One region of the Paraglaciecola sp. L1A13 genome, then DNA from elsewhere that is predicted to be linked to it. Evidence: predicted binding sites of a transcription regulator. Region 1 holds the regulator's gene; each other region holds the start of a gene.
The links. Region 1 encodes LexA, which represses DNA repair genes until DNA is damaged. Its sites were predicted from a motif close to TACTGTATNNNNATACAGTA; they were not measured.
Positions count from the first base shown of each region.

Region 2: recA (recombinase RecA) is a predicted target of LexA. The motif match lies at 1,194-1,213, and genes of this name have one in related genera.
Region 3: uvrD (DNA helicase II) is a predicted target of LexA. The motif match lies at 1,429-1,448, and genes of this name have one in related genera.

Region 1 is NZ_CP047024.1:4,890,433-4,892,714, reverse strand. It holds gene plsB (glycerol-3-phosphate 1-O-acyltransferase PlsB) at 1-313, opposite strand, end outside; gene lexA (transcriptional repressor LexA) at 506-1,129, shown strand; gene coxB (cytochrome c oxidase subunit II) at 1,536-2,282, shown strand, end outside.
Region 2 is NZ_CP047024.1:3,714,001-3,716,282, forward strand. It holds gene recA (recombinase RecA) at 114-1,154, opposite strand; gene GQR89_RS15760 (GFA family protein) at 1,438-1,848, opposite strand; gene GQR89_RS15765 (DUF3224 domain-containing protein) at 1,947-2,282, opposite strand, start outside.
Region 3 is NZ_CP047024.1:4,684,808-4,687,089, forward strand. It holds gene GQR89_RS19955 (HAD-IA family hydrolase) at 1-485, shown strand, start outside; gene cysE (serine O-acetyltransferase) at 567-1,346, opposite strand; gene uvrD (DNA helicase II) at 1,493-2,282, shown strand, end outside.

The DNA of each region.
Region 1 (2,282 bases):
CATCATCGGCGATTTTGGTAATTTTAACTTTACGGGTCAAGATCGAGCGAGGTTGTTGTAAATACAAACAGGCGGGTAATTCTTGGCCACCAATACTCACCGTATCAGTTGGTTTGGGCAAACCCAAGTAATTGGTCGACATCTTTAAAGCAAATTGGTCGGTGACCGAGTGCGTGCGTAATAAATAGATAATAGGTTTAGCTGTATCGATCCCAAGTTCAGTCTGTATATCTGTGGGGATGCTGTTGACCTTAACGAGCCATTTAAGCGGAACAGATATAATTGTTAGCAGCAGTGTATGCAGCCATGCCATAGAGTGGTACCTAAATAGTGAAAGACCTCAATAGGATACCACGTTATTCAGCTTTTCCACCCCGTAGGATCAGTTTACAGGTCAGAGGTCTTGTATAAATTCCCCCTCAAACGACTGTGAACAATAAATATTTGAGATTTAGCAACGACTGTATATACTCACAGTTAAACTGTATGAAACAACAGGCTGTGTATGCGTCCACTAACTCTTAGGCAAGAAGAAGTCTTGCAATTGATTAAAACCACTATGATCGATACCGGAATGCCGCCTACACGTGCGGAAATTGCGAGGCATCTTGGTTTTAAATCTGCTAATGCCGCTGAAGAACATTTAAAAGCTTTAGCACGAAAAGGCGCCATTCAAATATTACCGGGTACCTCCAGAGGTATTAGACTTACTGAGCCATTAGAAGATCAATTAGAAAATCAAGGTTTGCCTCTCATTGGGCGAGTAGCTGCTGGCGAACCGATTTTGGCTCAAGAGCATGTTGAAATGCACTATAAAGTCGATCCGAATTTATTCAAGCCTAGTGCTGATTTTTTACTACGTGTTAGTGGAATGAGCATGAAAGACATTGGTATTTTGGATGGTGATTTACTCGCTGTACATAAAACTACTGACGTTCACAACGGTCAAGTAGTTGTGGCACGTGTTGATGAAGATGTCACGGTGAAGCGCATTGAACGCAAAGGTCGCCAAGTAATCTTACATGCTGAGAACGAAGAATTTCAGCCCATTAAAGTCGACTTAGCAACCCAACCTTTCAATATTGAAGGTATCGCTGTGGGCGTGATACGTAATTCAGATTGGATGTAAGCAGGTAAACAGTTTGTACTGATTTACTCTGATAAATATGTATTACGTTTGGGGTTTCGCAATGAAGCCCCAATGCATTTTTGAATGAACATTTCCCCCCCTATTTATACTCTATAACAAGCCTCATCTAGATTATTATTGCAATTTTTTTTGTTACTGAGATGTAAACGTAACATACTGATTGATTGATTAAATTTTACCCAATTGAATATAAAATAAACAAAATAGCTGGACTCTTCCCCCTGTTTTGGGTAATGCTTGTTGCATCCTTAACAAGTTGGTAACATTTATTAACTTGTATTGAATCTTATAATAATAAATGAAGACGTAAATTTTGCTGGCTATCGCCACTATTTCAAACGTTTGACAAGCAGGGGGTCGAGTGAAGAAAATTTCGTTGAGTGTGATGGCAATGCTAAGCGCGTTTCAAAGCGGTACTGTTTTCGCAGAGTCCGTATCTGACTTAGATCAATATCAACTAAATATGCGCAAAGGTGTCACGGACATCAGTGCGGATGTATATGACTTGCATATGTTGATGTTTATTATTTGTGTGGTTATCGCCGTTGGTGTTTTTGGAGCGATGTTTTATTCCATTTTATTTCACCGTAAATCCAGAGGTGCAAAACCAGCCAACTTTCACGAAAGTGTAAAAGTCGAAATCGCTTGGACCGTTATCCCTTTTGTTATTTTAATTGTTATGGCGGTTCCTGCAGCGAAAACGCTAATCGCTATGGAGGATGCCAGTGAGCCTGATATCACCGTGCTAGTGACAGGCTCACAATGGAAGTGGCATTACAAATACATGGATAACGACGTTGAGTTTTATTCTCGTTTAGCAACTCAAGCCGGCGAGATATCTGGCAAATTGGACAAAGGCGTTAATTATCTTCTAGAGGTCGATCAGCCCCTCGTGATACCGACAGATAAGCGCGTACGCTTTTTGATTACTTCAGACGACGTCATACATTCTTGGTGGGTGCCTGACTTCGCTATTAAACAAGACGCTAACCCCGGTTTTATTAATGACGCGTGGACGAAAGTAAACGAGCCTGGTATCTATCGCGGTCAATGTGCTGAATTGTGCGGTAAAGACCATGGTTTTATGCCTGTGGTGGTCATTGCTAAAGAGCCCGCAGAATATGATAAATGG
Region 2 (2,282 bases), 1.2 Mb from region 1:
AATCAATGAGCACATAAACTTTTTTAGGTCTCATTAAATAGGCACAAAAAAACCGTCAGTCGACGGTCTTTTCGTTTATACAAAGTTGAAGAACGTATTCTTCTACTTATAATTTATTCTTCTTGCTCTGGAACCACCGCTTCTTTCGGTGCAGGATCTTTAGGGCTTAACAGTAAATCTCTGAGTCTTTTATTCAGTTCGTCTCGCACTTCTTTATGCTCTTTGAGATATTTGGTTGAATTTGCTTTACCTTGTCCGATACGCTCTTCGCCATAGCTATACCAAGCGCCAGCCTTCTGCACAAATCCGTGTTTTACGCCCAAGTCAATTAACTCGCCATCTCTGTTAATTCCTTCACCGTACATAATCTGAAATTCAGCTTGTTTAAAGGGCGGTGCAATTTTGTTCTTAACCACTTTTACTCGGGTTTCGTTACCTGTGATTTCATCACCGTCTTTTACAGCCCCTATACGGCGAATATCACATCGAACACTCGCGTAGAATTTAAGGGCATTACCACCAGTAGTCGTCTCAGGAGAACCAAACATCACACCAATTTTCATGCGGATCTGGTTGATGAAAATCATCATCGTGTTCGACTGTTTTAGATTACCTGTCAGCTTACGCATTGCTTGCGAAAGCATTCGGGCTTGAAGACCCATATGGCTGTCTCCCATATCACCTTCAATCTCTGCTTTTGGCGTTAAGGCGGCGACTGAATCGACCACTATAATATCGACAGCACCAGAGCGCGTTAACATGTCACATATTTCTAGTGCTTGTTCACCCGTGTCAGGTTGAGAGACCAAAAGTTCATCGATATTAACACCCAATTTTGCGGCATAGATTGGGTCAAGGGCATGTTCCGCATCAACGAAAGCACATACTTTACCGTTACGTTGAGCTTCAGCAACAACCTCAAGCGTCAAAGTGGTTTTACCGCTTGACTCAGGCCCGTAAATCTCAACAATTCGTCCCATCGGGAAGCCGCCAGCGCCCAAAGCAATATCTAAACCCAGCGAGCCTGTAGAAATAGTTTCTACATCCATTGTTCTATTCTCACCCAATTTCATAATTGAGCCTTTGCCAAATTGCTTTTCAATTTGGGCCATTGCTGAGGCTAATGCTTTGCTTTTGTCTGTCGTAGTAACCATTCTTCGGTCTCCGGAATTTGAAATTCTATTTTGTTATTATACTGTACAACCATACAGTTACAAGTCGCTTTCTAAAAATAGTCATGTTGGGCCTTTGTTAAGACAACAAAGTCGTTGATTGACGTAACATAACTAAATTTTAAATTAATATTATTGTACGGTACAGCGGGCAGATATCTGTCTTATTCGCCAATACTAGCCCCTACACTCCCATTACTTAGTGTCATTTCTATGCAAGGTTATACGTGCGCAGAGTTTTTAATCAACAAAACAACATATTTGATTACTCTTCGCTGGGTAAGGTATTGTATTTTATGCTGCCTAACGCAGGTTCGTACCAGCTCGCTTTCTCAGCATAAAAAATATGGCTTTGCGGTTGGGTACTTGATGCATTATCTAAACAACCTGCCGGGATCACCAAGGCTTTACCAGATAAAGACGCATAAGGTAGCGCACTTCCGCACTGGCCACAAAACGCATTTGAGATGCTACGTCCGGGCACGTCGTAACGCTTGACCAGTTCTGCACCAGCAAGCCATGTAATATTATTAATCTCAGTAAATAGGTTCGATGCATGAGCTGAACCTGTCGCTTTTTGGCATTGCGAGCAATGACATAAATGAAAGTGTTTTATCACATCATCACATTCAAAACGCACACTACTGCATAGGCAACTACCTATTATTTTTTCCACTTAGTTTATCCGGTAAATGCGCATTTTTGTCGTTGTTAGTCCACGGTAAATTAATAATCACACGTAATGCATTGAGCGGTAATAATAGAAACTGTACGCTATAAATGATATTCCAGTTCATAACTGTGCTTATCTTCTTGCTGAATAATACGCATTTTACCGCTAATCTCACGTAGATCATGACTTCCCGAGCCAGTCAAAATTGTAATCTCTAACGATTGGGCCGCAGCTGACATTTCACCTTTGTGCAGCAGGGTAAAACCTCCTTTTTTATTCGCGAGACTGCCCTCAAACTCCTCGATGGCGAAGTACACGGCAGTGCCATTTTCAGTACGCTTACTGATCATTTGCCCTACGCCTTTACCCACTAACGCTCCAGTGTAGGTTTTATCGATTAACATGCGTCCTACTGGCGCAGTTTCATCATTTTGCGC
Region 3 (2,282 bases), 210 kb from region 1:
GAGAAGTTCTAACCAGTGGCCTGCAAGCATTCGGTCACAGCGGCTCTGCGCTAAAAAATGCAGTAGACGAAGCATTTGATTTTTTTTACTTTGAGCGTAGCAACTTTCAGGTCAGCGAAGACGTGACTCGCATTCTAAGCGAGCTTGGTGAACGTTGGCCTTTGGTAGCTATTACTAATGGCAACGTCAACCTTGAGCAAATTGGTATCGCGGACTATTTTCAAAAAAGTTTTCATGCCAGCTTAGCGTTTCCTATGAAGCCCAATAACGCCATGTTCGATGCTGCCCAACAGTTGCTTAATTTACCGAGTGATTCTATTTTGCACGTAGGGGATAACTTAGAAAAAGACGTGCTTGGTGCGAAAAAAGCTGGCTTTATGAGTGCCTGGTATGCGGATAATCGCAATATGAACCTTCAGAATGAAGATGTGACCGTTTTACCGGATATTCAGTTGCAACACTTAAGTGAGCTTTGCACCCTATAGCCGGTAAATTCAACTGACAGTAAATACCGCCGTTGCTCGGGTCCGATAGAACAAATCAGCTAAGCTTTAGCTGATTTGTAATTAGTCTTCTAATACGTTTTGGCGCATGGTCAGACACGGATTTTGGCAGCTCGGTTTACCAACAATCTTAGCAGGTACACCCGCGACAGTTACATGGGCAGGTACATCACTTAATACCACGCTACCCGCCCCCACTTTAGCTCCTGGCCCAATTTCAATATTGCCCAATATTTTAGCGCCTGCACCTATCATTACACCTCGGCGTACTTTTGGATGACGATCGCCACTCTCATTTCCTGTGCCGCCAAGTGTCACTGATTGCATAATGGATACATTGTCTTCAATCACCGCCGTTTCACCAACTACAATGCCTGTAGCGTGATCGAACATCACGCCTTGGCCAATATAGGCAGCTGGATGAATGTCTACTGACAATACTTCAGAGCTTCGACTTTGCACGAACAGGGCCAATTCATGGCGTCCCATCAACCAGAGCATATGAGCAAACCTATGTACTTGAATAGCGTGAAAGCCTTTAAAATATAACAAGACTGTAAGGAAAGATTTCACTGCAGGATCACGCTCAAACGTGGCTTGAATGTCAAAAACCGTTGCGTCAACAAGCAATGGTTGATCGCGATAGGCTTGGCTCAACATGCTACGCAGTGCTTCGGCCGACATGACTTTGTCTGACAGTTTATTAGACAAAATAAAGCTCAATGCCCCAGCAAAGTTATCTTGTTTTAAAATGCATTCGTCAACGTAGGTCGCGAGTACGGGCTCTTTTTCAGCCATCACCTTAGCTTCATCACGAAGCGTTAGCCAAAAGTTATTGTCCACGGTATACCCTCTAGTTCGTATTACTTTGCAGTGTAATCAGTTGTGATGTTAAAGCCCAATATTGACTAAGAACAAATTCATTAATTGTATAAAAACACAGTATAACTGTTATAATGCAAGCATAATTCTACAGCATTTTTCTCCCCATGGATGTATCTCGACTCTTAGAACAACTCAACGATAAACAACGCGACGCCGTTGCATCTCCCGCCGCCGATATGCTTATTTTGGCCGGTGCGGGCAGCGGTAAAACTCGCGTATTGGTTCACCGTATTGCCTGGTTAATGGAAGTCGAAGGTATCGCACCTTGGGGTATTCTGGCGGTAACCTTTACCAATAAAGCCGCTCGAGAGATGCGTGGGCGGATCGAAGAGTTGCAAGGCGGTGCACTAACCAGCATGTGGATAGGTACCTTCCATGGTATTGCCCATCGTCTGCTACGCACCCACTACGCTGAAGCCAAGTTACCCGAAAATTTTCAGATCCTCGACTCAGATGATCAATATCGTTTAGTGCGTAGGGTGATAAAAAGTATGAACTTGGACGAAAAGCAATGGGCGCCCAAGCACGTTCAGTGGTACATAAATGGCAATAAAGACGAAGGCTTACGCCCAGAGCATATTGATACTCATGGCGATTACAATCAGCAAAAACTGCGTGACATCTATCAAACTTATCAGCAAACGTGTGATCGGGCTGGATTAGTAGATTTTGCTGAGTTGCTGCTTCGCGCTCATCGCCTATGGTCGGAAAATCCAGAGCTACTTAAACATTATCAGAATCGATTTCGCGCCGTATTAGTTGATGAGTTTCAAGATACCAACAATATTCAATATGCTTGGCTACGTCTATTAGCTGCCCCTACCAACAATATGATAATTGTTGGTGACGACGACCAGTCAATTTATGGCTGGCGTGGGGCCAACGTACAAAATA